DNA from 3 places in the Ensifer sp. R-19 genome. Region 1 is predicted to be linked to each of the others. Evidence: predicted binding sites of a transcription regulator. Region 1 holds the regulator's gene; each other region holds the start of a gene.
What was found. Region 1 encodes LexA, which represses DNA repair genes until DNA is damaged. Its sites were predicted from a motif close to TGTTCNNNNTGTGTTCNG; they were not measured.
Positions count from the first base shown of each region.

Region 1 (9,630 bases):
GTTGTAACCGAAGTCTTCCTTCGGCTGGTACCACTTGCCCTTGACCTGATAGGCCTTGCCGACCTGAAAGCGTCCGCCGCCCTTGGGAATATTGTTGCCGGTGGCAACACGCGGGCTCGCCTTTACGCCATAGACGGACTCGGGAAAGTATTCCTTGCTACGAGCAGTTTTCTTGACGCTCGATATCGATCCGCAGGCTGCGAGTGTCACGCACAGCATCGGGACCGCCGCAAGGCGCAGTCCCTTGACCAGATATGCCGCATTTTTACTGGAGGTCATCTGTCCCACAACATCGATCGAATAGCCGTACTCGAAACCTTCCGCTCATGCCCCCAGCGGAAATCTCGGCGTCCCGAAACGGAACAGTCGAGTAAACATGACAGCAACAAGGCGAAAATGCGAACTCATCCACAGATCAGCGCCGGATTTCATGCGTTATGGTTTACAGATGATTACCGGCGGAGCGTGCCCGCGCACTCCAGTCCGGCCATCGAGAAAATCTTTCAGCGACGCATGTTAAATCTTGCAAAGCGACAGGGCTTCGCGCAATAACGCCGTGCCCGGTAGGCAGTTGACTGCGACTTCAGGCAAGGACAGGTGGCCGAGTGGTTTAAGGCTCTGGTCTTGAAAACCAGCGTACGGGAAACCGTACCGTGGGTTCGAATCCCACCCTGTCCGCCATTTTCCCAAGGAATATAGTCCGACGATGGACCGCCATCCCTGGCGGTGCTTCACTTTAATGAGCGTACGTCGGCAGGCGTCAGCGCCGTCTGGTTCGCCTCGGGCAGACGACGACTGGGCCCTCCGCCCTTCACTCAAGCCGCGGGTTAGAGGCTGAACGGATCACGCGCTGAGCGTTTCTCGCTCGGCGCGTTGAACGGATCGGACTTCTTCTCCTTGGATTTGCGGCCCTCGTCGGCGATGATCTCATCCACGGCCCGCTGGCATTTCAGGAGTTCTTCCGCCGCCGGGCCGGTGCCGCGCAAACTGAGGTTTGCGACAACGCGATCGTCAAAGGCGATCGCCAACGTCCTTTTGCGCACGAACCCCGTCAGGAATTCCGCATCGGTGACGTTCACGAAGAGGAACTTGCCGCTCTCGTCGCCGGCGACGGTCGCCGCCGCACTCCAGGGATCGCTCTTGTCGAAGCGGAACGTCAGGTCATAGTCCTTGCCGACCTCGAGCGACTTCCAGTCGTCGCTGGCGAAACTCATGTAGAGCGGCGATTCGGAGCCCTTGGGATAGAACCCCAGGCGCAGCCTGATTCCGCCTTCGAACATCGACGTGATGAAACACGAGCCTTCCATCGACGTGTCGGAAGCAACGGTCCAGCGCCGACTTCCTTCCATTTGATGATCTCGGAGTCCTCAGCCACGGCCGGTCCCGTGGCCATCAGACAGCTCACCAATCCGAACAGCAATCTACGCATGCAAATCCCCCGTTTGCCCGCATTTTGATAGGTCGCCGCGTGACTGTCGAGGGTGGGTAACCCGCACCCATGCAAAATCTTAGGAATATTCACCTCCCAGCGGAACGACGCTCACGCCAAGATCACATGGCAAAGGGATCTTTCGACGACTTGGTCTGGCCGCCGCCAGCAAAGGGGTCATTGTTTGGCGCATTCCCGCCAGCGCCCGCAAACGGATCGGCGGCCGCCCCCTGCCCGCCGTTTGGCATCAACGCAATCAGCGCCTCCTGGCATTTGAACATCTCGCTGACGGCCTTCATCGAATCGCGCAGGCTGAGGCTCGCCACCACGCGCCCTTCGAACGCCAGCGCCAGCGTGTTCTTGCGCACGAATTCGGTGAAGAAGTCGGTGTTGGAGAAGTTGACGACCAGAGCCTTCGAGCCTGTGAGGTCCACGCCGAACGCGACAGCCGGCCACTGGCGGCCACGGTCGAGCTGCAAGGCGACGTCATACTCCCTCTGCGGCTCGATCGATTTCCAGTTGGCATTGCCGATCGAAAGAAACGCCAGGTTCGCCGATCCTCTCGGATAAAAGCCGATTCGAAGGATCATTCCGCCGTCGTAGCTCGTGGCCGCATAGCACGAGCCGCCCAAGGACGGATCGGAGCCCACCGTCCAGGCATTGATCTCCTTCCAGATATTCGAACGCCCTTCTTCAGCAGCGGCCGCTCCCGCCGCCACCAACAGACAGAGAACCGCCAACGACAATCTACGCATGCAACCACCCCATTTTTCCCGCAACCTGTCGAGACGTGCGGCATCTTCACAACACGGATTTGTGCACGCCGGCAGCGAGGCCGCGACTTGGCGCAACCCAAGCGATTGCAGCGCGGACGGCGCGCCAGGCTGAGGCGGCTTCGCCGCTGCGTGCCCCTGGCGCAAAACGGCCACAGCCTGCACTCAAAGAGCTGTTGAACACATGACAGTGATCGCCAAGCTTGCTGGACTTCGGAACGAAAGCGCGGTTCACATCGTTAACCGCCCCGTAGTCCCACCCTTGCATCAAAGTGGACGATCACCGTGCTTGCCGCCCTGCTTCTCGCTTCGATAGTCGCGTCGCCTAATATGCCTGACGTCAAGCTCAGCGCCGCCACGGTGGACGAACTTCAGACCGATTTCGAGAGCGCCGTGCCGTGCCATCAGATCGATGGACGCAAGGTGTGGAAGGGTGCGATCGCGTTCTACATCCAGTCGTTCGTCTATGATGGCGACAGGCCGGTCGCGACCGATGCGGCGGATGCCGTACTTCCAGAAGACAACAGCGCCGAGACGGTGAAGGAATTCGAAGACGCCTGCGCCGCCACGCAGCCGGCCTAGCCTCTTTGCACAAAAACGCTCGCGATTCGTTCGAATCGCCGTGCCGTCGCGCAACGCGCTGCCCCACGGCCCTCCGTTTGGGCACGATCATCGCCCAAACCCGCTCTGCTCCCGTAAAAGTGACCAATCGACACGCACAGACGCGCCAATTGTCTGAATTCACGGAATTTTAGGCACTTGCGGAACACATATGGAACAGATAGTGTCTGTTCTTGATTTGTTTCACGCCTCTGGGAGCGACGTGCCATGCTGACCCGCAAGCAACAGGAATTGCTTCTCTTCATTCACGAACGCATGAAGGAGTCAGGCGTCCCACCATCATTCGATGAAATGAAGGATGCGCTCGACCTGGCGTCGAAGTCCGGCATTCACCGTCTGATCACGGCACTCGAAGAACGCGGGTTCATTCGCCGTCTGCCGAACCGAGCCCGCGCGCTCGAGGTCATCAAGCTTCCGGAAGCCTACGCGTCAAGCCAGCAGCAGCCCCGCCGCGGCTTCTCGCCCAGCGTGATCGAGGGCAGCCTCGGCAAGGCGCCAGCGGCCGCTCCTGCCGCACCGCCAAAGCCCACGCCCGTGGCCGACAACACATCGGTTTCCGTCCCGGTCATGGGCCGCATCGCTGCCGGTGTGCCGATCTCGGCGATCCAGAACAACACGCACGACATTACCATACCGCTCGACATGATCGGCAACGGCGAACACTACGCTCTCGAAGTCAAGGGCGACTCGATGATCGAAGCCGGCATCTTCGACGGCGACACGGTGATCATCCGCAATGGCAATACGGCCAATCCCGGCGATATCATCGTGGCGCTCGTGGATGATGAGGAAGCGACGCTGAAGCGCTTCCGGCGCAAGGGCGCATCGATCGCGCTCGAAGCCGCGAACCCTGCCTACGAAACAAGGATTTTTGGGCCCGATCGGGTGAAGATCCAGGGCAAGCTCGTCGGGCTGATCCGCCGCTACCACTGATTCCGAGGGAAACCTGGCATCCGACCGAGCCTCGCCACCGCTTGCGGCTGCGAGGCTCTGTTTATTGAAGGCGACCTGAAGGCACGCCTCTTACTCGTGGATGGTGTACTCGCCGAGCTCGCAGAGGTCCTGCATGTCTTCGGTCGTATCGAGGCCGGAGCCTTCTTCGAACTCGAAGCGCATGTCGTACTTGCAGACCTCCCGGCCGTCGGCGATGGTGATCTCCATGTCTTCCCCTGGGTTCAGCACCTGCCGGCCGAAAACATCGTCTTCCCACTCATTGACGCCCACAGGCGACGTATAGAAGTTCGTCAGCACTGCGTTGGTGTTGTTCTTCAGCTTGAAAACCAGATCCTCTGCCTGCGCCTCAAATGTGGTCGCAGCGAAGAGGGCCAAGGCCGTCAGGACAAGTTTCGTCTTCATATATGCGATTGCCTCCGTTTTGATGATGACGGACGCTACCGATGCGGCTGATGTCAGCGGAGTCATCGTTCCCCCTCTACCGATTTCACCGAAGCGATAAGATCCGATAGTGGCTTAGAAGACGTGGCTTGTGCGGGCGTGTGGAGGCAAACACACACAATCGCTCTGCCCTGAGGCAGAACGTCTATCCGCACTAAAATGAGGTGAGAGTTATTGGAGGCCTCGCCCGGAATTGAACCGGGGTACAAGGATTTGCAGTCCTCTGCGTCACCACTCCGCCACGAGGCCTCACAGCTCGGATAACCGAGCGTTGGCGCGGATTTAGAATGATTGCAGAAAAACCGCAAGAGGCATTTTCCGAAAAACGCGCCGTCGATTTGTAAGACGGATACTTTCCACAGAGCGATCGCGAACCTCCGCCGATCGCATCTGGGGTGGCCTCAACACCAGGGCGTCGCGTGTCCTGTCCACGGCCGCACCAGCCCCTCGGATACGAGCACACGCCCGATAGACTGGTCGCCGCGGGTGACCAGCCGCAGCTTTTCACCGGCCTTGGCATCCTGACGGCCGCTCGCCGTTTCCAGCCTGAAGTCACCCGCATTCAACAATTCGCGCAGGCGCTGCTTGGCATAGAAGCCGCGCGAACGTTCCTTGTCGCAGCTTGCCTGGCGAATACGCGGCGCCTCGACGTCTGCGACGCGGATCGTTTCGCCGTGGTACAGGAAGGTGGCGCCGTCGATCACGCAGTTGTCGTTGCGAATCCCGCAGAAATAAAACTGATCCGTGCGAACGGATGCCGTCTTCACTTCCTCACTGGGCCGCACCACGGGTGTCGGCGCCTTGGCGCCGACGTCAACGGACGGCACCGGAGCGGCAAGGGCAACTCTTGTCACCGGATTCGGCTTCCGCTTCTCCGCCTGTTGCGCGGGACGCTCGTCCGCTTTCTGCGCGACACGAACGGGCTTCGGCCTCGACTCGTGTCGGGACGTGGACGCGACCACGTCCGATACCACCGGCCAATGTTTCAGTTCGGCGCGATGATCGTAAGCGACCACGCCGCCGACAGTGAGTGCGGCGGCCAGATACCACGGCGCCATACCGCCTTGTTTGCCCCTGCTCCGACCGGAATTCCGGCTTCGACGTTTCGTAGTGGCTTTGGCCATGCGTTCCCATCCTGATTCGCGACCGCATTATGCGTTTGATGGGTTGCCGAAAAGTTTTCGGCGGCCTCCCTCAACAAAGGGTTCAGCCGCTTCGCTGGGAATCAATTGGCAGAGAATCGAAGCCGAGGCATCCGGGACGGTTGACCGCAATAGCTCCGGTTCACGAGCCGTTCGAAGAATCGGCTCGTCCGCGCCAGCGCGCCCACCAAACAGCCAGGCGACGCCGGCGACGGCGGACGGATGGGATATCGTGCGAAAGCACGATGAGGCCCAGCGGTATCATCCAGAAGCCGAGCACCGGCAGAAAGCCAAGAAAACCAAAGAACACCAGAAGCGAGCCCAACAGGATACGCAGCAGTGGCGATTCCGGCAGCGTGATGCGCCACTTCCCGAGCACGATCTGACGCGTCTGCGGATCAATCCCGAAATGCGGCTGCTTCCTGTTTTTATTCATCATTCCCTATCCGGCATCTTTTCCCACAATTGGGGACTTCTCCACAGCCTCGCAACCGAACTTGTCATTTTTTTTGAAAAAACCGCTTGGCAAATCGGAAAAGCATGCGTATTAGCAGCCTCACTTCTGAAGCGCACAGCGAAACAGCGGCGCGGATGATCCCTGGTAGCTCAGCGGTAGAGCATTCGACTGTTAATCGACAGGTCGCCGGTTCGAATCCGGCCCGGGGAGCCAGTTTCAAAAAGAGCCATTTGCAGAAAATGCGAATGGCTCTTTTTCATTTTGCACCTAAGTTCCCTCGGTGATCAATCCCAGTCCTAGACGGCACCTATGACAAACGCGGCGCCCATCATCGTCTGGTTCCGCAAGGACCTGCGCCTTGGCGACAACAGGGCCCTTGCGGCTGCGGCCAATGAGGCTGCCGTCATTCCGCTCTATATCCGGGAGCCGAACGAAAGCGGCAACGGTCCGCTGGGCACGGCGCAGCAATGGTGGTTGCACCATTCGCTGGAAGTGTTGGAGGCTCGACTGGGCCGGCTCGGCTCGCGACTCATTCTCCGCTCCGGCGACCCACTGGACGTCCTCAGCGAAGTGTCGCGCCTATCGGGAGCGAAGCGTGTCCATTGGAATCGCCGCTACGACCCGTGTGGCATTGCCACCGATACGGCCCTGAAGAAAGCACTCGCAGCTCAGGGCATCGCGGCCGAGAGCTTTGCCGGGCAATTGCTGCACGAGCCCATGCGCTTGTTGACGACGACCGGTGGGCCCTATCGCGTGTTCACGCCTTTCTGGCGCGCGCTCGAAGCGAAGGTTGAGCCGGCTCCACCGATCGACGAGCCGCAAAAGATCGCGACGCCGGAAAGCTGGCCCCCTTCAGAACAGCTTGACGCGTGGTCGCTTCTGCCAACGAAACCGAACTGGGCAGCGACGTTCAGCGAAATATGGGCGCCGGGGGAAAAAGGCGCGACCACTCGCCTCGACGAATTTATCGACGAAAAGCTTGCAGACTACAAAGTGCGCCGGGACCGTCCAGAGGCTGACGGCACATCCCTGCTCTCTCCTCACCTCGCCTTCGGAGAAATCTCGCCGGCGCAGGTCTGGCACGCGACGCAGGGAATCGAGACCGATGGCGGTGAAGGTGTTGCCACCTTTCGCAAGGAGATCGCCTGGCGCGAATTCTCCTACCATCTGTTGTTTCACTATCCCGAACTCCCGCGTCGCAATCTCGATCGCCGGTTCGATCGTTTCCGCTGGCTGGACCACGAAGGAGATTTTTCCCGCTGGACCAAGGGTTTGACCGGTTTCCCGATCGTCGACGCCGGCATGCGCCAGCTCTGGCGGCATGGCTACATGCACAATCGCGTGCGGATGATCGCCGCCTCGTTCCTCATCAAGGACCTGCTGATCGACTGGCGGAAAGGCGAACAATGGTTTCGCGACACCCTCGTGGATGCGGATCCGGCCAACAACGCCGCAAGCTGGCAATGGGTCGCGGGATCGGGCGCGGATGCTGCGCCGTTCTTCCGGATTTTCAATCCTGTTCTCCAAGGCGAAAAATTCGACCCGGATGGAGCCTATGTGAAGCGATTCATACCGGAACTCGATCGGCTTGAGCCACGCTACATCCATCGCCCCTTTGCGGCTCCGGCTGCCGTGCTTTCGGGCGCCGGCATCGAACTCGGCACAACCTATCCAAAACCGATCGTCGACCACGCCCTTGCGCGGGATCGGGCGCTTGCAGCGTTCCGCGAGATCACAAGCCCGCCAAGAGAACCGTAACGGATACGCGCACCCGGTAGAAATCCATGGTTGGCGTCTCGGGCGATTGCCGCTAGGCTCACCTTACGGATGCAACAGCTGAGGGGGTGGTGTATGCGTGAGCTGGAAGCAAGTCTCGCCGCGTTCAACGGCGCACAGGAGCTTTCCGCCGAGAATCTCTCGATGGTCCTGCGGGATTTCCCATTGAAGGCACGCATGGTGCTCAGCGCGCTCGTGCATCTTCAGGCCGGGACATTGATGCTCACGGTGCCGGATGGCCGCAAACTGGTGATGAGGGGTAAGAGAGCGGGCCCAAGCGCGATTCTCACCTTGAACAACTGGAACCTGCCGCAACGCGCCGTGACAGGCGGCACGATCGGGGCTGCCGAAAGCTATATCGACGGCGACTGGGACAGTCCCGATGTCGGCGCTTTTCTCGAGCTCTTCCTCGTCAATGCCGAGATCGGCAAGCACTTCCCGAACCGGGCGCGCGGCCTGCTTCATCTTGTCGAAAAGTTCCTGCACTGGCGCAACGCGAATACGAAAACCGGCGCACGCCGCAACATCTCCGCTCACTATGACCTCGGCAACGCCTTCTACAGCGAATGGCTGGATCCGAGCATGACCTATTCGTCCGCACTCTACGCCACCGGCGCCAACGACCTTCGCTCCGCGCAGGCGGCCAAATATCGCGCTCTGGCGGAAGCCACCAACCTGCGCGCTGGCGACCACGTGCTGGAGATCGGCTGCGGCTGGGGCGGCTTTGCGGAATTTGCAGCGAGCGAGATCGGCTGCAAGGTGACCGGGTTGACGATCAGCCGCGAGCAACTGGCCTTCGCCCGCGAACGCATCCACCGGGCCGGCCTTGCCGACCGCGTCGAACTGAAATTCCAGGACTACCGCGAGGAAAAAGGCACCTATGACCGCATCGTCTCGATCGAAATGTTCGAAGCGGTCGGCGAAAAGTTCTGGGCGACTTATTTCTCGCAGCTCAAGCGGTGCCTGAAGCCCGGCGGCAAGGCCGGCCTGCAGATCATCACCATCAAGCCCGAAGCCTATGAGGAGTACCGCTCCAATCCGGACTTCATCCAGAAATACGTTTTCCCGGGTGGAATGCTGCCGACGCGCGAACATCTCATCGACCTTGGCCGCCATGTCGGCCTGCGCATGATCAACGATTTCGGCTTCGGCATCGATTACGCCCGGACACTCGGCGAATGGCGCGAGCGCTTCTGGTCGGTCTGGAACAGGATCGAGCCGTTGGGCTTCGACCTGCGCTTCAAGCGGCTGTGGGAGTTCTATTTCTACTACTGCGAAGCCGGCTTTCGCGCCCGCAACATCGACGTCCGGCAGATCGTCTTCGAATAGGAACGCGCATGGCGCGTCTTTACCGCGTCACGGGTTGCGCTTAAGAGGCGGTCGTTCCAATTCTCTTTTGAAGGTTCCGCATGCGCCTTGCATGGTTTTTCCTCGCGCTCGCCATCGCGACCGAAGTGGTGGGCCTGACGGTGATGAAGGCCGCCTCTTCGAGCGGCTCTTATCTCGGCCACATCGTCATGTATGTCTCGATCGCGCTTTCCTACGTCTTCCTGGCCAAGGCCGTGAAGACGATCTCCGTCGGTGTCGCCTATGCAATATGGGAAGGTTCTGGCGTCGCGATCATCACGCTGGTTTCCGTTTTCGTCTTCGGCCATGTGTTGACCGGACGCGAAATGCTGGGGCTTTCGATGGCGATCGTCGGCATATTGCTTGTCAATGCCGGCGAACGCCATGACGAGGACGAGGCCGCGGTGGAAGGAGCAGCCAATGAGCGCGCCTAGCATCTACTTCGCCTTGGCCGTGATGGCAGGCATCCTCGATGTCGCCGCCAACCTCGCCTCGACGAAATCGGAAGGGTTTGCCCGACGCGGCTGGGGCGCCCTCTCCATCCTGCTGGTGCTTGCCGCCTTCGCGCTGCTTGCCGAGGCGATCAAGGGCATGGAACTCGCTATCGCCTATGCCGTGCTTGGCGCGACCGGCATCTTCGGAACGGCCATCTGCGGACGGCTGCTCTTCGGACAGAAACTGAAGCCGATC
Region 1 covers NZ_CP184569.1:1,475,162-1,484,791, reverse strand. The annotation lists partial or broken gene ACN9MO_RS07315 (septal ring lytic transglycosylase RlpA family protein) at 1-279, opposite strand, end outside; tRNA gene ACN9MO_RS07310 (tRNA-Ser) at 592-681, shown strand; gene ACN9MO_RS07305 (hypothetical protein) at 828-1,349, opposite strand; gene ACN9MO_RS07300 (hypothetical protein) at 1,552-2,358, opposite strand; gene ACN9MO_RS07295 (hypothetical protein) at 2,488-2,784, shown strand; gene lexA (transcriptional repressor LexA) at 3,031-3,756, shown strand; gene ACN9MO_RS07285 (hypothetical protein) at 3,847-4,179, opposite strand; tRNA gene ACN9MO_RS07280 (tRNA-Cys) at 4,394-4,467, opposite strand; gene ACN9MO_RS07275 (thermonuclease family protein) at 4,620-5,342, opposite strand; gene ACN9MO_RS07270 (hypothetical protein) at 5,503-5,799, opposite strand; tRNA gene ACN9MO_RS07265 (tRNA-Asn) at 5,956-6,030, shown strand; gene ACN9MO_RS07260 (cryptochrome/photolyase family protein) at 6,127-7,575, shown strand; gene ACN9MO_RS07255 (SAM-dependent methyltransferase) at 7,669-8,922, shown strand; gene ACN9MO_RS07250 (SMR family transporter) at 9,003-9,374, shown strand; gene ACN9MO_RS07245 (SMR family transporter) at 9,361-9,630, shown strand, end outside.

Region 2 (9,630 bases), 1.5 Mb from region 1:
CGACAGTGTCAATGCGACCCGTGGGGGAACGCTCGGGAAGATGTCCGGCTCATGTGCCAGCAGAACGACCGGATCACCGTCATTCACCTGTGCGAGCGTGCCGTCGAGATCGTCGAGACCCGCCATGCGCTGGCGCTGCCACTTCTTGCCCGGCACCAATGCAAGCTGGTCTTCGAGACCGGCGATCCAGAAGCCCTGCCCGTCCTTTTCCAGCCGGATTGCCCGGTTGCTGTAAACGTTGATGCCGACATCCTGCAGCGCCTTGTGCCCGAAGGTCGGACCGCCGCCATTTTTCTGCGCGGTCTTGTCCTCCCACCAGTCGTGATTGCCCATGACGGCATGCACGCCGAGCGGCGCCGAGAGGGTCGCAAGCGCCTTCGCCCATTCGCTGGAATGCACGTAGCGGGTCACGAAGTTCATGCCGGCCGCATAATCGCCGAGCAGCACCGTCACGTCGCCGCCCAGCGCGTTGGCCTGACGGCAGATCGAAGCGATGCGACCTGCCGGCATCCAGGGCTCGCAGGCATGGATATCGGCGAGCGCGACGACGCGCAGCTTCAACCCGGGCGTCCAGCCGGGCGGCGTCAGGGTGTAGCGGGTCACGTTCAGCCGGGCCAACGGCTCGACGGCGAAGGCGTAACCGCCGAGCGCCGCCATGCTGGCGATACCGCCGCCGATCACTTTCAATAATCCGCGGCGGGTAATCATCTATTCGTCCTCGAGTGTCAGCCGGAACTGCGTCGCCTCGACCTCTTTCGGCGGGTTGAGGCCGATATGTTTCCAGGCATTTGCGGTCAAGATACGACCGCGCGGCGTACGCTGTATGAAGCCCTGCTGGATCAGGTAGGGCTCGATGATGTCTTCGATCGCATCACGCGGTTCCGAGAGACCGGCGGCGATGGTTTCGATGCCGACAGGCCCGCCGGCGAAATTCTGTGCGATCATGAAGAGATAGCGGCGGTCGAGCTGGTCGAGCCCCATATTGTCGACCAGCAGCCGCGTCAGCGCCTCGTCGGCGATCTTCCTGGTCACGGCTTCGGCGCGCGCCACTTCGGCGAAATCGCGCACCCGCCGCAACAGCCGGCCGGCAATACGCGGCGTACCGCGGGCGCGGCGGGCGATCTCGCGCGCGCCATCGTCTGTCATGCCGAGGCCCATCAGCCGGGAACCTCGGCGCACGATCGATTCCAGTTCCTCGACCGTGTAGAAGTTGAGGCGCACGGGAATGCCGAAACGGTCACGCAGCGGCGTGGTCAAGAGGCCGAGGCGGGTCGTCGCCGCGACCAGCGTGAACTTCGACAGATCGATCTTTACCGAACGCGCCGCCGGGCCTTCGCCGATGATCAGGTCGAGCTGGAAATCTTCCATCGCAGGATAAAGAATTTCCTCGACCGCCGGATTGAGCCGGTGGATCTCGTCGATGAAGAGCACGTCGCGTTCTTCGAGATTGGTAAGCAAAGCCGCAAGGTCGCCAGCCTTGGCGATAACCGGACCGGAGGTCGAGCGAAAGTTGACGCCGAGTTCCTTGGCCATGATCTGCGCAAGCGTCGTCTTGCCGAGGCCGGGCGGGCCAACGAAGAGCACATGGTCCAGCGCCTCGCCGCGGTTCTTGGCCGCTTCGATGAAAATCTTCAGGTTGGCGCGCGCTTCCGCCTGGCCGGTGAATTCGTCCAGCGACTGCGGGCGCATGGTCGCATCGAGATCTTCACCGCGCTTTTCCGGCGTTATCAGACGTGCCGCGTCAGTCATGCATTCGTTCCAATTGGTCAGTCGTCATGGCGCAGGTACTCACCTGCGTCCGGCCCTCTTCCGTTCTGCCTTGAGCGCCCCGCCAAGGCAAGCGATCATCGCGCCAGTTCCTTGAGGCCGAGGCGAATGAGCTTGGCACTGTCGCCCCCCTCACCGCCATTCTTCAACGCGGCGGCCACCGCATTGGCCGCCTGGTCGCGTGAATAGCCGAGATTGGTGAGCGCCGAAACCGCATCCGATACCGGCGCGGACGCGACCCCTTCGCCGAGTTCCTGCTTGAGGCCGATCGAGCCCGACATCTCGCCGGCAAAGGACGGTGCCTTGTTCTTGAGCTCGGTGACGATACGAACCGCCACCTTGGGCCCGACGCCCGGCGCACGCGAGACCGAGGTCTTGTCCTGCAACGCAATTGCATTTGCCAGTTCGCCCGGCGTCAAGGTCGAAAGTACCGCGAGTGCCACTTTCGAGCCGACGCCCTGCACGCTTTGCAGGAGGCGGAACCATTCCCGCTCCAGCGCAGTCAGAAAGCCGAAGAGCTTCAACTGGTCCTCGCGCACATAGGTCTCGATGAAGAGCATCGCCGCCTCGCCGGCCGATCCGAGCTTGGACAGCGTGCGCGCCGAACAAAAGGCGACATAGCCGACGCCATGCACGTCGAGCACGACATGATCCTCGCCGATCTCGTCGATGGTACCCTTCAATTTGCCGATCATATGGCGTCTCTCGCGGTGGGCTGGGATGGTCGCTCAGACCATCGGAAAATTTCTTGTCTACAGTGCCGCGCGTCTACAAGACTCGCTAAGGTCGCTTTAACACTTTAGATCTGCTGCAACTACGCCATCAATGCGGCGAGCCGGCTTGTCACCGATTGACGGTTGTGAGCATGACAAATGGCGATGGCCAATGCGTCCGCCGCATCGTTGCCCTTGAATTCGACCTTCGGCATCAGAACCTTGATCATCATGTGGATCTGCTGCTTCTCGCCGTGGCCGACGCCGATCACAGCCTTCTTGACCGCGTTCGGTGCATATTCGGCGACCCTGAGGCCCGCGCGCGCCGGCACAAGCATCGCAATGCCACGCGCCTGGCCGAGTTTCAGCGTCGCGGTTGCATCCTTGTTGACGAAGGTCTGTTCGACCGCCGCCTCGTGCGGCTGGTAGCTGTGCACCACCTCGGCAAGCCCGTCGTGCAGCTGGCAGAGTCGCGAGGCGAGATCCATCTCGCCATCGGAGGTCACCGTGCCGGAGGCCACGAAGCGCAGCGAGTTGCCGAGCGTCTCGATGATGCCCCAGCCGGTACGGCGGAGGCCCGGATCGATGCCGATGATGCGAATCGTGTTCTGCATGAAATTCACCCTATGATGCTCGCCCGGACGCTGCCAGCAAAAAGTGAACAAAACAAAAACATACGCACAGGTGAGACGGGCTTCAGGATTTCTTCGCCACTGCCCTTGGATTGAGGAAAATTGAGCTTACATAGCCTTTCATCAATTTCCCTCAATAAAGGGCTCCATGCCATGGCGACTTTCTCCGTCCTCGATCTTTCCCCGATCACGCAAGGAGGCAGCATCGCCCAATCACTCGAAAACTCGCGCCGTCTGGCCCAGGCTGCCGAGGAAAACGGCTACCAGCGCTTCTGGCTCGCTGAGCATCACGGCATGAAAGGCATTGCCAGTGCGGCGACCTCGCTGGTGATCTCGCATGTGGCCGCAGCCACGAAGACGATCCGCGTCGGCTCCGGCGGCATCATGCTGCCTAACCATTCGCCGCTGGTGATCGCAGAACAGTTCGGCACGCTGGCCGCACTCTATCCCGGCCGCATCGACCTCGGCCTCGGCCGCGCACCCGGCACCGACATGCGCACCGCCCAGGCGCTGCGGCGCAACATGGAAGCAAGCGGCAACAACTTCCCGAACGACGTCGTGGAACTGCAGGCCCTGCTCGGCCCTGTCGCAGAGGATCAGAAGATCATCGCCGTTCCGGGCGCCGATACCAACGTGCCGATCTGGCTGTTGGGCTCAAGCCATTTCAGCGCTCACCTCGCCGGCATGCTCGGCCTTCCCTTCGCCTTCGCATCGCATTTCGCGCCAGACATGCTGCTTTCGGCGCTGGAGATCTATCGCGAGCGCTTCACGCCGTCCGAGACGCTCGACAAGCCGCATGTCATGGTCGGTGTCATGGGCGTCGCCGCCGATACGGACGAAGAGGCCAACTATCTCTTCACCTCGATGCAGCAATCCTTCGTGGCGCTGCGGCGCAATGCGCGCGGACAGTTCCCGCCGCCGGTTCAATCGATGGATGGGCTCTGGAGCTATGACGAAAAGATCTTCGTCGACCATTCGATGATGTATGCCGTCGTCGGCGGGCCCGAGACGATCCGCCGGAAAATCGGAACCTTCCTCGATCAGACGAAGGCCGATGAACTGATCATTTCCATGCCGATCTTCGACATGGAGGCGCGCCTGCATTCGCTTCGCCTCTTCGCCGACGCGCAGAAGGAACTCGTCAAGGCCGCATGAAGCCGCAATCAGATCGCTCCGAAGGCCGGTGCGATTTCATCCATGCGTGAAAAGAACCGATCCGGTCCGAGCCCCTGCAGAAAGTTCGGATCGGCATAGCCCCAAGAAACGGCGCCAGCCGCCACGCCAACCTTGCGCGCAGCCTCGATGTCGCGCGCCTCGTCGCCGATCGCCAGCACGCGCGCCGGATCAAGACCGGAGTGACGGATCGCCCGCTTGAAGTGCTGCGCCTTGCCGAAAAGCGCCGCGCCACACTCATAGAGATCGACGGTCGCCGCCACGTCGCCGAGCGCGGCGCGAATGCCCTCCTCCGCGTTCGAACTGACAATCGCAATGCCGATGCCTGCCGCCTTCAATCGCAAAAGCAGATCGGCCGCACCTGGAAACAGCCGCACGGACGCGGCCTCGGACGCCATGGCCCGGCGCATGAAGCCGGCAATCTGCGGCAGCTTCCACATTGGCACGCCGAGATGCGCGATGATCTCGCGATTGCCCATCGTCCTCAGTGACTGGAATTCCTCGACGGAAAGCTCGCGGAAGCCGTAGCGCCGTGCAGCACTGTTGCACGCGGCCATGAAGCTCGCCGCCGTGTCGGCAAGCGTGCCATCGAAATCGAAGATCGCGAAGTCATAGGTCATCGGGCCATCCCAAGAAAAACCCGTGCCCTTTCGGACACGGGTGCATATTCCGGTAACGATAGGCCGTCCGATCAGGCCGACAGCTTCGCCAGGATCTCGTCCGACACTTCGAAGTTCGAATAGACGTTCTGGACGTCGTCGTCGTCTTCGAGCGTGTCGATGAGCTTCATCAGCGACTGCGCCTTTTCTTCATCGACCGGCACGGTGTTCTGCGCCTTCCAGATCGCATTGACGGTCTCGGCTTCGCCGAGCGTGTCTTCGAGCGCCTTGGAAACGTCGCCGATCGCTTCGAAACCGCAGATGATGGTGTGGCCGTCCTCGTCGGTGGTCACGTCGTCGGCACCGGCCTCGATCGCCGCTTCCATCACCTTGTCGGCGTCACCGGCGGAGAGCTTGTAGGTGATTTCGCCGACACGATCGAAGGAGAACGAAACCGAACCGGTTTCGCCAAGCGCGCCGCCGGCCTTGGTGAAGGTCGAGCGCACGTTGGAGGCGGTACGGTTGCGGTTGTCGGTCAGCGCCTCGACGATAACGGCAACGCCGCCCGGGCCGTAGCCCTCGTAGCGGACTTCTTCGTAGTTTTCCGCGTCGCCGCCGGAGGCCTTCTTGATCGCCCGTTCGATGTTGTCCTTCGGCATCGACTGTGCCTTGGCGTTCTGGATCGCCAGACGCAGACGCGCGTTCATGGCCGGATCGGCCATGCCGGACTTGGCGGCAACCGTGATTTCGCGCGCGAGCTTGGAAAACATTTTCGAGCGCACCGCATCCTGACGGCCCTTGCGGTGCATGATGTTCTTGAACTGTGAATGGCCAGCCATGGCACCCTCTGCATGCATGAATTTGAATGGAATGGGGCGCCTTATAGTTTTATTGCCGCTTTCCGTCCAGCCGGGGCGCGGCTTTTCAGTCGGCAGAGACCTGCGCACGGCTGAGCAGGAAGCTGTGCCCGTCGTCGCGGCGACAGGAAAGGCCGGTGCGTTCGGAAGCACACGCGAACGGCCCCCGTGTCCAGCTTTGCCCATAGTCGAGCACCTGAGCTGCCGAGCAGCAGCTCGGATCGCCAACGGCGTGATTGAGTGTGGCGGCCCCTGAGCGACCGAGTGTGGCGCGCACATAGCGCGGCGCGACGATATCGCAGGCAAGCTCAGGTCCGCCGTCCTGAGGCTGGTACACCGCGGTGCCGCCGGCCGGCGTGTAGACGCAGCCGATATTGCCCGACGGCATCATGAACACCTCCTGTTCGCCCACGGGCTGTGCTGCCGTCTCGGGTAGGCTTTGCTGCTGTTGTCCTTCGGGAGAGGGCATGCGCGGTGGCGGTGCGCCGCCCGCCGCGGCAAGGGTCGAAAGGGAGAGAAAAATCGAAACGCCGACCACAAGCAACTTCATTGGGCGATCCTGAGTGTTCAGACGCCCTTGAGAATATAAATCAATGGTTTGCTTGGCAAGGAACGCAACGATACTTTGATGCTGGCGCTGTCAGCGAAGCGTTTGTCGTAGTCGTCGCCGAACATGTCCAGAAAGGCGTCGATCGGCGGGCCACGGCGGTGCATCGGCAGGATCAGCGAGGCGCGCAGCCGGCTGACCACCCGGCTCATGCTCTCGGCACCCATGGTCAGGCCGCCATCGACAGGCACCATGAGCACATCGAGCCGGCCGATCTGGCGGTAATGGCTGTCGTCGAGCTCGTGATGAAGATGGCCGAGGTGACCAATGCAAAGATCCGCTACCTCGAAGATGAAGATCGAGTTGCCATCGTGCTCCATCGCGCCACCCGCACGGATATCCGTCGTGACGTTACGGATATAGGTGTCGCCCACCACAAGGTCGTGACGGGCGGGTACGCCGTTCTCGCCCCAGCCATGCAGCACATTCTTGATCGCCGGGTCAGGCGCCAGCGTATAGTGGCTCGAATGCGCCTTGTTCATCGTCGCGACAGTCGGAGGCGACGAGGGCGCGAACCAGCCATTGTAATCGGTCGCGATCGACACGCCGTCTGGCGTCTCGATCCGAAAGGTGGAATGGCCGAGATAGGTGATCGTTACCTCACCGACCACGGCCTTTCCCTTGGTGGCAGCAACGGGCGTGAAGCTGGCGAAGGTCGCCTGCGGTATGGCCTCTGCAATCGCCTGGCACTGACTGACATGGCGGGGCGGTTGCTGCGCATGCGCGACCGACGGCCAGAACGCGTGAATGAGCCAGATGGCGGCGAACGTGTAGACAAGGTACCGGAGCATCAGCCTTCACCTCTCTCACTTGCTTTCTGACCTCGGCCCGAAGGGCACGTGGCAGATAGCCGTTGCACAGCGAATGGAAGCCTTTGCCTTCGCTCGGCCTGATGATGGCGTCACGGGCAGGGAGAGAATTGTTCAAGCGCCTGACCACGTCCAGTTACAAACGGCTGGTCCTGCTCACGTTTGTGTCACCGCACTTCAAGAGCGAGGAAGCAAACATGTCCCGCTCCTACGGCAAACGCCCCGGCATTTCTGCCGGGGCGCCGTAATGTACAGACCCGTACCCCTACTCGGCGGGATGGGCCGTAGGCTCCGCCGTCACCACCGGCTTACGCCGCCGGAATGACCTGAGCGCGACGTAGAAGACCGGCGTCAGGAACAGGCCGAGGAAGGTGACGCCCAGCATGCCCGAGAACACGGCCGTGCCGAGCGACTGGCGCATTTCCGCACCCGGCCCGGTGGCGATCATCAGGGGCACCACGCCGAGGATGAAGGCGAAGGCGGTCATCAGGATGGGCCTGAGGCGCAGCTGGCTTGCCTCCACCGCCGCCTCGATCGGGGTCTTGCCCTCGTCCTCACCTTGGCGTGCGAACTCGACAATCAGGATCGCGTTCTTGGCCGCAAGGCCGATCAGAACGATCAACCCGATCTGCGTCAGCACGTTGTTGTCGAGACCGCGGACGGACACGCCGACCAGCGCCGAGAGCACGCCGAGCGGCACGATCAGGATGATCGCGAGCGGCAGCACCCAGCTTTCATACTGGGCCGCCAGCGCCAGGAACACGAAGACCACCGACAGCGCGAAAATGAACACCGCGGTATTGCCGGTCTGGCGCTCCTGGAAAGCGAGTTCCGTCCACTCAAAGGTCGTGCCTTGCGGCAGGATCTGGGCGGCGAGCGCCTCCATCTTGTCGAGGGCTGTGCCGGTCGAGACTCCCGGCGCAGGGTTGCCCTGCACCGGAACCGATACGTACATGTTGTAACGCTGCACGAGCGTCGGACCGGCGGTGTCGCGGATTTCGACGAGCGTGCCCATCGGCACCAGCGCCCCAGTTGCGGAGCGAACCTTCAGCGCCAGAATATCGTCGCGCTCGATACGGTACTGCTGATCGGCCTGCGCCCGCACCTGGTAGACACGGCCGAAGGCGTTGAAGTCGTTGACGTAGGAGGTGCCGAGGTTGATCGACAGCGCCTCGAAGATGTTGGGGATCGGCACGTTGAGCGTGCGCGCCTTGTCGCGGTCGATCGCCAGGAAGTATTGCGGGCTGGAGGCTGAGAAGGTGGTGAACACCCCGGTCAGCCCTTCCGTCTGGTTGGCCGTACCCATCATCTGATAGGCAAGCCCCAGCGCGCGCCGCATGTCGGCGCCCTGCCGATCCATGATCTGCATCTTGAAGCCGCCGGAGTTGCCGATGCCGCGCACCGACGGTGGCGGTACGGCAATGATGAAGGCTTCCTGGATGCTCTGCAGGCTGCCATAGAGCTGGCCGATGATCTGGTTGGCACTCTGGCCGTGCTTCAACCGCTCTTCGAAACTCTCGAAGGGGGCGAAGACCACGCCCGAATTGGACGCGTTGGTGAACGTCGCACCGTTGAAGCCGGCAAAGGCGACGGCGCTCTTCACTCCAGGGACATCCTGGATGATCTTCGACGCCCGCTTGACCACCGCGTCGGTGCGGTCGAGCGAGGCACCGTCTGGAAGCTGGATGACGACGATTGCGTAACCCTGGTCCATGGTCGGCACGAAGCCGCTCGGCACGATCTGCGCCATGTACCATGTGGCGCCGAGCAGGCCCACAAAGACGAGGAGCGCCGCGGCCACTGCCGTCTTCGTCGACACCAGCTTGCGCACGATCCAGGCATAGCCTTCGGCCATTCGGTCGAAACCGTTATTGAAGCCGTTGGCCAGTGCCCGGCCGAAGCGCGTCAGCGGGTTGCGGCTCTCGTGATGGCCGTTTTCGTGCGACTTCAAGAGGATCGCCGCCAGTGCCGGCGACAGCGTCAGCGAGTTGAAGGCGGAAATGACCGTCGCAACCGAGATCGTCACGGCGAACTGCAGATAGAACTGGCCGGCGATGCCGGGGATGAAGGCCGTGGGCACGAAGACGGCGGTCAATACCAGCGAGATCGCGATAACAGCGGCACCCACTTCGTCCATGGTCACATGCGAGGCTTCGCGCGGGGTCATGCCGCGCGCGAGATTTCGCTCGACGTTCTCCACCACCACGATCGCATCGTCGACGACGATACCGATCGCCAGCACCAGGCCGAACAGCGTCAGCATGTTCAGCGAGAAGCCGAAGGCGTAGAGGAAGGCGAAGGTGCCGACCAGCGACACGGGGATGGCGACGATCGGGATGATCGCCGTGCGCCAGGACTGCAGGAAGACGAGAACGACGATGGCAACGAGCAACGCCGCTTCGCCGATTGTCTTGTAGACCTCGTTGATCGATTCCGAAATGAACTCGGTCGGATTGTAGACGATCCGGTATTC
Region 2 covers NZ_CP184569.1:2,995,316-3,004,945, forward strand. The annotation lists gene ACN9MO_RS14630 (metallophosphoesterase) at 1-708, opposite strand, end outside; gene ruvB (Holliday junction branch migration DNA helicase RuvB) at 709-1,749, opposite strand; gene ruvA (Holliday junction branch migration protein RuvA) at 1,845-2,462, opposite strand; gene ruvC (crossover junction endodeoxyribonuclease RuvC) at 2,582-3,094, opposite strand; gene ACN9MO_RS14650 (LLM class flavin-dependent oxidoreductase) at 3,266-4,267, shown strand; gene ACN9MO_RS14655 (HAD hydrolase-like protein) at 4,276-4,905, opposite strand; gene ACN9MO_RS14660 (YebC/PmpR family DNA-binding transcriptional regulator) at 4,977-5,723, opposite strand; gene ACN9MO_RS14665 (hypothetical protein) at 5,809-6,291, opposite strand; gene ACN9MO_RS14670 (MBL fold metallo-hydrolase) at 6,309-7,142, opposite strand; gene ACN9MO_RS14675 (efflux RND transporter permease subunit) at 7,423-9,630, opposite strand, start outside.
Region 2: a site for LexA is predicted at 3,138-3,155, ahead of ruvC (crossover junction endodeoxyribonuclease RuvC). Genes of this name have one in related genera too.

Region 3 (9,630 bases), on a different replicon from region 1:
TCCGGAAACGTGGCGTTGACCGATGCCATCAGCCCGCGCTCAGGCGACAGGATGAAACGGAAAGCCATGCCGGCGGCCGGCCCCGCAATCGCGTAAGGCAGAATGTAGAGGAACCGGAACGGTGCGGAGCCCGGCAACTGCCGGTCGACAGCAAGGGCAAGAACAAGGCCAATGAAAATGGTGGCAAGCGTGCCGCAAAGGGCGAATGCCAGGCTGACGCCAACCGAGTTCCAGTAGAGCGGGTCGGCGAATACTTCCTGGAAGTTGGCAAAACCGACGAACTCAGCGGCGCCGCCGAATGGCGGCTCCAGCGTGAAGGCCCATCGCAACACGGCGACCGCCGGCCAATAGAAAAAGAGCAGGATCAAAATGATCTGTGGAAGGGCGAATAGGCTGGGCAGCCACCAGCTGCGAAAGGCCGCACGCTTGTCCATGTGTTGTATTTCCGATGCGCAAGAATAGAAATCGGAGCCTGCCGATGTTGCGGCAGGCTCCGGGCGGATCAGATGTTAGTTCAGGGTCTGTCCAGCGTAGGTCTTCTCGAAGCGACGCAGAACGGCGTTGCCGCGTTCAACCGTCTTGTCGAGCTCGGCCTGGACGTCTGCGTTCTGCATGAAGATCGCTTCGAGGGCGGTCGCGAACTCCTTGCGGATCTGCGTGAAGCCGCCGAGGCGGATGCCGCGGGTGTTTTCAGAGGTCGGGGTGAAGGACAGGCTCTGGATGGCGAGTTCACGCCCCTTGTAGGGTGCCTTGTCGTAGAACCCGTTGGCCTTCATGGCGTCGAAACCGGTCTTGGTCACCGGGATGTAACCCGTCACCGTTGACCACCACTCGGCCATTTCCGGCGTCGCAAGGTAATTGAGGAAGGCGGCCGCGCCCTTGTATTCCGCTTCCGGACGACCGGCGAGCACCCAGAGCGATGCGCCGCCGACGAGCGAGTTCTGCCGCTCCGTGCCCTTCCATACGGGCAACATGGCGACTTCCCACTTCACACCTTCGGGAAGGGTCTTGCCGATCGTGCCGTGGTCGGCGATCGAGGTCTGTATCATCTGGCAGGTCTGGGACGTGAAGGCGGGGACGATGTCCATGCCGAGTTGCTTGGTCTTGACTACGAAGAGCTTCTCGTCGGCCATCTTCTTGAAGAACTTCACGTGATCGACGAACTTGGTCTTGTTGACGACAAGCTCGGCGTCCAACCCGTTGTAACCGTTGGCCTTGGTGGCGAGCGGCTGGTTGTGGATGGCCGAGAACTGCTCCATCAGCGGCCAGGTGTCGAAATTGAAGGCGAGCGGGCATTCGTAGCCGGCGGCCTTCAGCTTGCGGGCAGCTTCCTCGACCTGTTCCCAGGTGTCCGGCTTGAAGTCGATGCCGGCCTTCTGGAAGGCGTCAACGTTGTAATAGAACATGGCCGTCGAGGAGTTGAACGGGAAGGAATTCAGCTCGCCTTTTGCCGTGGCGTAATAGTTGGCGATGCCGCCGAAATAGTTGTTCCAGTCGATGGTGTAGCCGTTTTCGGCCATCAGCTTCTTGGCGGGCACGAATGCGCCCGACAGCATCATGTCCAGGGTGCCGGCATCATAGATCTGGGTGATTGCCGGCTGCTTCTTGGCGCGGTAGGCGGCAATCGTGTTCTGCAGGGTCGTGTCGTATCCATTTTGAGAGGTGCAGACGATCTCGAACTCGGACTGGCTGTCGTTGAACTTCTTGCAGGCATCTTGGACACGTTCGCCAAGATCACCCGAAAGGCCGTACCAGAATTCGAACTTCGTCTTTTCGGCTGCGGCCGCCGACGCGCCAAACGCGACGCTTGCCATCAGGCCGATGAATACGGACGTAGTGACGGAGACTTTCATTGCAAAACGCTCCTTGCAGATTGGCGGACACCAGGATCGGTGGCACGAATGAAGCCGGGCGCTTGCTAACAGTTGAGTGTGACAGTCCTTGCCAATCTGCATGATGGAAAAATGAAAGTTTGATTACGCTTGTCAGGCGGCGGCGCGCTCCCTGGTTGCGGCAGGTCTGTTCTTGCCGGCGAGCGCGAAGAATAGCAGCGCTCGACTGTCCGGTACGTTGGACTTCACGCAGATGCTTGCTGTGGAGCAAGGAAGGGGACGGGCGTGCCGGCTAGCTATGCGATGGCGCCGGACATTCTCGGAGACAGCGTAGAAGGAGCTTGATTGTGGTGAGGCGACGCAACGGTTGGGGACTGGCGTTCATCGCTGCCTGCCTGTTCGTGCTGCAATCGGTCGCCGGCGCATTTGCCTTCAGCTCGATGCCTGCCTTCTCGCAACTCGACGCTTTCGGCAATGCACTGTGCATCAGCGCGGATCACGCCAGCAACGGCAATCACGACGGCGGCCGTGGCAAGGCTGCCGATTGCTGCCTTCTTGGATGTTGCGTGTCCTCGCAGGTCTTGGCGGCGACTCCGCAGCCTGGCGACGATCTTAGCCACCAAGTCGCGTCGGCGGTGCACACGTTTTGGTCCGCGGGGGCAGAGCCGTTGCCAACGGGCGAGCATCGCCTCGGTTATCCTCGCGCGCCCCCTCGGCTGCTCGCCTGATCGGTTGCGTTCGCTCCAGCCTATGTCGGGGGGAGGGATATCCTCCCCTGGCGTCCGCCGGCCCCATCGCGACGATCTTCGCCGCCTCCCGACGTCCCTGTCGTGCTCCAAGCCTGACTGCAGGCCGGTCTTGAGCCAACGGGGACCCGTGCACTGACCGTCTTGTGCGATCGCTGCCCGCCACCGACCAAGAATGTCGGCAACGTTTTCCGGATCACTGCATCCAATCCCTGACTGCCGCGGGGGGATTTCCCGCGACCCAACACAATCTCAAAGGAATAGCCATATGTTGTCGAAACTCATCACCACCGCTGCCTTCATCGCGATAGGCACCACGGCAGCTTTTGCCCACTCCACGCTCGAAACAACGGAGGCGCATGTCGGCGCGTCCTACAAGGCCGTCATCCGCGTCCCGCATGGATGCGAGGGCAAGCCGACGATCGCTCTGCGCGTTCAGATCCCGGAAGGCATGATCGCCGCAAAGCCGATGCCGAAGCCGGGCTGGACGCTGGAGAAGGTCAAGGGAGCCTACGAAAAGTCCTATGCCTACTTCGGCACGCCGATGAAGGAGGGCGTGAAGGAGGTCGTCTGGAAGGGCGGCAGCCTGGCCGACGACGAATATGAGGAGTTTGTCTTCCGCGCGTTTCTGACCGAGGGCCTGCCAGTCGGCAAGACACTCTACGTGCCGCTGGTGCAGGAGTGCCCTGATGGCGCGACCGAGCGTTGGATCGAGGTCCCGGCGGAAGGCAAGTCGAGTGACGATCTCGAATATCCGGCGCCCGGCATCAAGCTGCTTGAAAAGAAAAGCGGGCACTGAGCAGCGCAACGTGGGGGCGAGGGCCAAGTGACCGGAGATCACGCATGATGCTGGTATCATCGAGCTTTACTCGTCTTGCGAGGCTGGTGGTGATCGCGCTCTGCGGGATCCTCATGCATGCCGCCGCGGCCTTCGCCCACGCATCGCTCAACACAAGTGAACCGCAGGATGGCGCGGTCGTCGGCACCGCGCCATCGGTCTACGTGCTGACCTTCAGCGAGCCGGTTTCGCCGTTGTCCTTAAAGCTCGTCAGACCGGATGGAACAGCGATCCCGCTCGAGCGGTTCGACCTGAAGGATCGAGTGGTCGTGATCGCGGCGCCATCCGATCTTGGGCACGGCACACATGTGCTCAGCTGGCGCGTGACCTCTACCGACGGGCATCCGATCGGTGGATCGGTCGTCTTTTCGGTCGGCGCGGCCAGCACCGCTCCGTTCATGAACGAAGACGAGATCGACTGGGCCGTGCGCGCCGGTCTCCTCCTATCGAAGCTCGCGCTTTACGTGGGGCTGTTCATCGGCGTCGGCGGTGTGTTTTCGCGCCACTGGCTGCTCTTTGGCTCGCGATCAGGGTGCAAAGTCGTTGCAGCAGCGCTCGGTATAGGGCTTCTCGGCGCACTTGCCGCTGTGGGTTTTCAGGGGCTCGATGCACTGGGCGTTTCCGTGACGCAAATTGTCGAGCCGGTCGTTTGGTCCACGGCGATGGCAACCAGCTTCGGCGGTACGGCCATTGCCGCCTTCGCTGCCTTTTGTGTGGCCGCCATCGCTCTGCCGGCGAAGGGTCGGTCTGCTCGACTGTCATCTCTCGTCGCGCTGATCGCGTCATCCGTCGCCTTGTCGCTGAGCGGCCATGCATCGACAGCCGAGCCGCAATGGCTGATGCGTCCGGCGGTCTTCCTGCACGTCGCCACGATAAGTCTCTGGGTTGGAGCGCTCGCTCCCCTGGGCCTCGCGTTGCGGCGCGAAGACCCGATGGCTCTTCAGGCGCTCGGCCGGTTCTCGGCGTTCGTCCCTTACGTGCTCGTTGTTCTTATCGTGGCGGGTTTCATCTTGGCCTTTGTGCAGGTGGAGAAGCCGCAAGCGCTGCTGGAAACTGCCTATGGCCAGGTGCTCATGGTCAAGATGGCGTTGCTGTTCGGACTGTTTCTGTTGGCGCTTGCAAATCGCTGGCGCCTGACGGAACCGGTAATGGCTGGCGAGCGGGCTTCGGCGAAGCGGCTGGTCCGCTCGATCGCCGCGGAAACACTGATCGTCGTCCTGATCTTCGGCGCCGTTTCTTGCTGGCGCTTCACGCCGCCGTCGCGCGTGCTCTTAGCTCTGGCGGTTCGGCCTGCAAGCGTTCACATCCACACGGACAAGGCGATGGTCCTCGTTGAGGTCTTGCCCGGACGGGTGGGCGAGCTCGACGTATCGATCAACCTCGCCACGGGCGAAGTCGAACCGCTTGCCGCCAAGGAGGTGACGCTCGTCCTATCCAAGCCTGATTCCGGCATCGAGCCGTTCAAACGTGCGGCAGCGCGGAGCGGCGACGCAGATTGGCGGAGAGAGCGCGTGAACATACCGCTGGCGGGCACCTGGCAGGTACGTGCCGATGTTCTGATCAATGACTTCGAGAAGGTAACGCTGAGCGATCAAATCATCATTGGGCCGTGAGCGCGGAGGCCGCCGCACAATCTCGCGCGCACGCCAGCGGATCGCCTGTGGGCGTTCAATCGCTACTGCCGTGGAGGTGTTCCGTCTAGCCCTGGCTGGCTATCCAATAGTCCGTTTAGGTTCATTGCCTTCGGATGAAGCCTCTGTCAGCCTTTTCCGATTGCGGTTGCGCCGACGTCGCAGTCCCCGCTGCAGCGGCCAATCGCAAGCCTGACTCTGGGCCTCTGCTTGGTTGGTGGAGGCTCTTTTTTTGGACGCGGGCGTGGGCGGTCGCCGACCGGAGGCGGTCCGCTCGACATAAATCGCGGATCACGTCCCGCGTTAATAATTTAGAAATATCGAATGTTCATTCTGCTCCGCCATGCGCGGTTTCCTGCTGATGGCGATTTACGCGGGCGGATTGTGGGTGGTCGACACGACGATGTGTGAAGGCCGCTACACCCAGGAGTTTGGGCATGAGGTTCAATCCGCGACCAGAAAGGCCCGGTATTGGCTGAACGTCCAATTGAACTTCCTGGCCGCCCGCTTCTAACTGACCATTGCTACGCGGTGCCGGAGAAGCGGGAAGCCGACCGGGAGGGGCGGAGTTTAGGCGGGAGTCCTTTCACGGAAGCCGCTGTCGAGAGCATTGTGCGCTGCCTGCGTGACGTCGATGTCGTGAATGTGGCTTAATCTCCATCATCAGATCGCCGATTACCAAATACGTCTCGGCGCGTCGCTTTCCTTTTTCGCGATGGCGGTCTCAAGCTGCTCGTGCGATCCCCCCAAGGCAACAACATAGAGTTCCAGCGCAGTCGTCAGAACGTTCGTGCGACGTACGGAGATATCGCTGGTCGAAGCATCGCCTAAGGAGGCAACCATCAATCGAACAGCTCTGTTTTGGAACTCACTCATTCTGCAACCTGTTCAAATGCCATTTGGTGCGGAGCATATCGCCGATTGCTGAACCCTATCTTAAGCGCAAAGGTAGTGTAGGTCGTGGCGCTGAGGTTTTACTCAAGCTGGCGAAGTCGAACCTTCATGGGGGCAAGGTCTCGTCATGACCATTCGGCTTGCGACCGTGGTCTCGCCGACTGCCGGCGCAAATGAGAACGTTTAGAGAACTTTCCTGTGTGACTGCACCATCTGCCGGTGTATAAGAGCCGGATGGTCCAGAGAGCAGGCAGTGCAGATCTTCCGCTTCACGGTGGCCGGGTTCCCCGGTGGCTTGGCGAGCGCATGACGAAACTTGGTGCGATCATCACCCAGGCGATCGTCATCGAATATGGTCGAGACGAGTTTCTTCGGCGGTTGGCACATCCGTTCTGGTTTCAGTCTTTCGGATGCGTCATGGGCATGGACTGGCACTCTTCCGGCATCACCACCAGCGTCATCGGCGCCCTGAAGCGTGGTTTGTCGCCTCTGTCAGGCGAACTCGGTATTCATGTCTGTGGCGGTCGAGGGCGGAATTCCCGGGAGACCCCCGGCGAGCTGATTGCAATTGGCGAGCGCGTGGGCCTCGATGGAAGTGGCCTGGCGACAACCAGCCGCCTCGTCGCAAAGGTCGACAGTGCAGCAGTTCAAGACGGCTTCGACCTTTACCTGCACGGTTTTATCGTCACCGACGACGGCAAATGGGTCATCGTGCAACAGGGCATGAACGGCGAAAAGCGGCAGGCCCGGCGCTACCATTGGCTTTCGGAGGGGATCACCAGCTTCGTGGATTCGCCCCACACGGCGATCGAAGGCGCGCGGCAGGGCGAGATCGTCAACCTTGCCGACCGCCGCGCCGCGGCCTCGCGCAATAGCCAGCTCGATCTTCTGGCTTCGCTGGGGCCGGATCGGATCGTCCGGGAGGTCGCAGCCATCGAGCCAAGGCGGGTGACCAAGCAAAGCGCGCAGCCAATGCTGCCGCATCTGATTATGCCTGAACATCACGACGTGCGCGAAGAAGACGTCAATATGAAACGCCTGCATGCCACGCTCGCTGCGGCCGCCGACCGTGGCCCAGAGGATTTCGAGCATCTCCTGCTGGTGCCGGGCGTTGGGGCGCGCACCGTCAAGGCGCTGGCGATGGTGGCCGAAGTGGTGCACGGTGCGCCATGCCGGTTCGCCGATCCGGCGCGCTTCTCGCTCGCCCACGGCGGCAAGGATCGCCACCCGTTCCCGGTTCCACTGAAAGTCTACGACGAGACGATCCGGGTGATGAAGTCCGCCGTGTCGAAAGCGAAGCTCGGTCGTGACGAAGAGATGCAGGTTCTCAAGCGCCTCGACGATCAGGCTCGCCAGTTCGAGAGATACGTGACCGGCCCGGATCTCAAGGAGATCGTGGCCGGCGAGTTTCGACAATCGCAAGAGTTCGGCGGTCGCAGCGTCTTTGGCTGGGAAGGGCCGGAAGAACCGTCGAGAGATGCAGGGCGGTCACGCCGTCAAGGCAACCGCGACCGGTAGGCGGCTCAATGCGACCGCAAGGCGTTGCAGCGAATCTCTTTCTTTGATCTCTTCGAGGAGTTCTCGCCGGAACTCAAACCTCCTCCCAAGGGTTGGAAGGTCGTGCGAACAAGCTTGCGAGGGCTAACCAGCAGAATCCACGTCAAGAGGAGTCTCGCGATGGAAGAACTGCAGAGCATCACGGTATCTGAGGAACGGCTCGAGGATTGCCGGGACGTCGTTGAACTTGACCTCCAGCTTTTGATCCGCGAGACGATCGACTCCGGGTTTTCGGTGGAGGAGGTGTTGATCGCGATCAGTGAGCTGGTGGCGGAGGATTTCGCCCACGCCGTCAAGGTCGCCAGCGTCCACTAGAGCATCCCGCATTCAAGTGGAATCACTTGAAGCGGAAAGATGCTCTGGAAACCAAACGCGCGGGGCTCTAGGGAACGCGTTGCTGTCCGAAACGGAGTATCCGGTCGCGCAGCGAAGGCTCGGCGACACGCTTCGCCGCTTCCCGATAGTCGAACCAGGCGAGCTTTCGCTCTCCCTTCTCGGGGAATTTCCCGCGCATGCGCGTGACTTCCAGGGGGTGGAGTTGAACCCTGCAGGAGATCTTGAGCCCATGGTCCAGCCTCTTCTTGTAGAAGTAGTGGCCGAAAGGAAACCTCTGGCAGGTGCCCTTCACGCCAGCCTCTTCAAAGGCTTCTCTCGCAGCCACCTCATGCGCGCGCTTTCCTTTCATCGGCCAGCCCTTGGGAATGACCCAGCGTCCGGTGTCCCGGCTGGTAATGAGAAGGATCTCCAGTGTGTTGTCTTTGCGAAAGCGATAACACAAGGCCGCGTACTGCATGCGCGGCGGCCGGCGAAGCATCAACTGCACGTCAGAGACAATCTGGTGTAGAAAATTCACAGAAACGCTATCTCCTTTGTCGCCCTATGCGGCAAACGGGCTCTGCCTGCCACTCGCGGACAGTAACATCCGGATCGGCGGTTCTGTTCCGTCAACACATTGCGCGAAAGTGGAGCGCGCGACGGATTGGGCCGCCAATTCAAAGCGTCGACAGGATCCGATTGCTGAGTGATCCCCGATAGGTCTTTTTGATGTCCACCTTGTTTTCCAGCGAGTCCAGGATCTCATCGCAGAAATCGATGTCGTGGAGTTCGCGAATGGTCTGGAGGCCGCCAGGCGTGAATACGTTGATCTCGAGAAGCTTGTCGCCGACGATATCAAGGCCGACCAGGAACATGCCGTCTTCAACGAGCTTCGGCCGTAGCGTCTCGGCGATCGCCAGCATCTCCTTCGTAACGTTGGCCGGCTTTGGAGTGCCGCTTGCGTGGATGTTGGAGCGGACGTCTCCCTTGGGCGGCACGCGTCTGAACGCAGCATAGACGTCGCCCCTGTGCAGCGGTCGTCCGTTCATCAGGAACAACCGCGTATCGCCGTCCGACGCCTTCGGAAGGTAGCTCTGCACGATAAGATAGCCGACGACGCCGACAGCCTCGACAATTTGGGTAAGATTGCCCTCCGTGCTGGTACCCACCCGGAAGACGTTTCGACCGCCAGAACCCTGCAACGGTTTGATGATCACCCCCTCGGAGTGGCTGTCAATGAACGTACGGATTTCATCGATGTCCTTGGAGATCAAGGTTGTCGGGCGAACGGTCACCGGGAAATCCTGGAAGTAGAGCTTGTCCTGGGCCAATGCCAAGCCGCAGGGATCGTTGACAACGATCGTACCGCGCTCCGCGGCGAGACGGCCGAAATTCGCCCCGGCGTGAGATGCCCAGGGTCGGTTTTCGGCGTCCTCCGACGGATCGTTGCGAAGCAGCAGAACGTCCACTTCTTCGACGTTGACGATGGTTTTGTCGGCGTCCGTAAGTGCTCGCAAGAGCGTCTCGGGCTTCTTCGGTCGCGTGCCGACGAAACCGGCCGCCCGTATCATCAGTGTATCGTCAGGGCGCAGGATAAAATCACCAGGCGTGACGTAAAGAACCTCGTGTCCGCGAGAGAGCGCGGCAAGCGCCAATGCGGTCGTCGTATAGGCCGGCGCTTCGGTTTCGAGTGCGTTGACAAGGAGGGCAATACGCATTGGGGCTCCTAGCTTCGGGGGAATTTGATCGCTGTTCACGCCGCGTCACAAAATGAATGCGCGGCACATGACCCAAGAAATAGGGCGGGCCGCCGGTGG
Region 3 covers NZ_CP184570.1:29,284-38,913, forward strand. The annotation lists gene ACN9MO_RS19535 (carbohydrate ABC transporter permease) at 1-434, opposite strand, end outside; gene ACN9MO_RS19540 (extracellular solute-binding protein) at 510-1,853, opposite strand; gene ACN9MO_RS19545 (hypothetical protein) at 2,183-2,560, shown strand; gene ACN9MO_RS19550 (YcnI family protein) at 2,847-3,377, shown strand; gene ACN9MO_RS19555 (copper resistance CopC/CopD family protein) at 3,422-5,029, shown strand; gene ACN9MO_RS19560 (hypothetical protein) at 5,723-5,923, opposite strand; gene ACN9MO_RS19565 (DUF763 domain-containing protein) at 6,176-7,459, shown strand; gene ACN9MO_RS19570 (hypothetical protein) at 7,619-7,813, shown strand; gene ACN9MO_RS19575 (NUDIX hydrolase) at 7,881-8,351, opposite strand; gene ACN9MO_RS19580 (glutathione synthetase) at 8,491-9,531, opposite strand.
Region 3: a site for LexA is predicted at 6,117-6,134, ahead of ACN9MO_RS19565 (DUF763 domain-containing protein). Genes of this name have one in related genera too.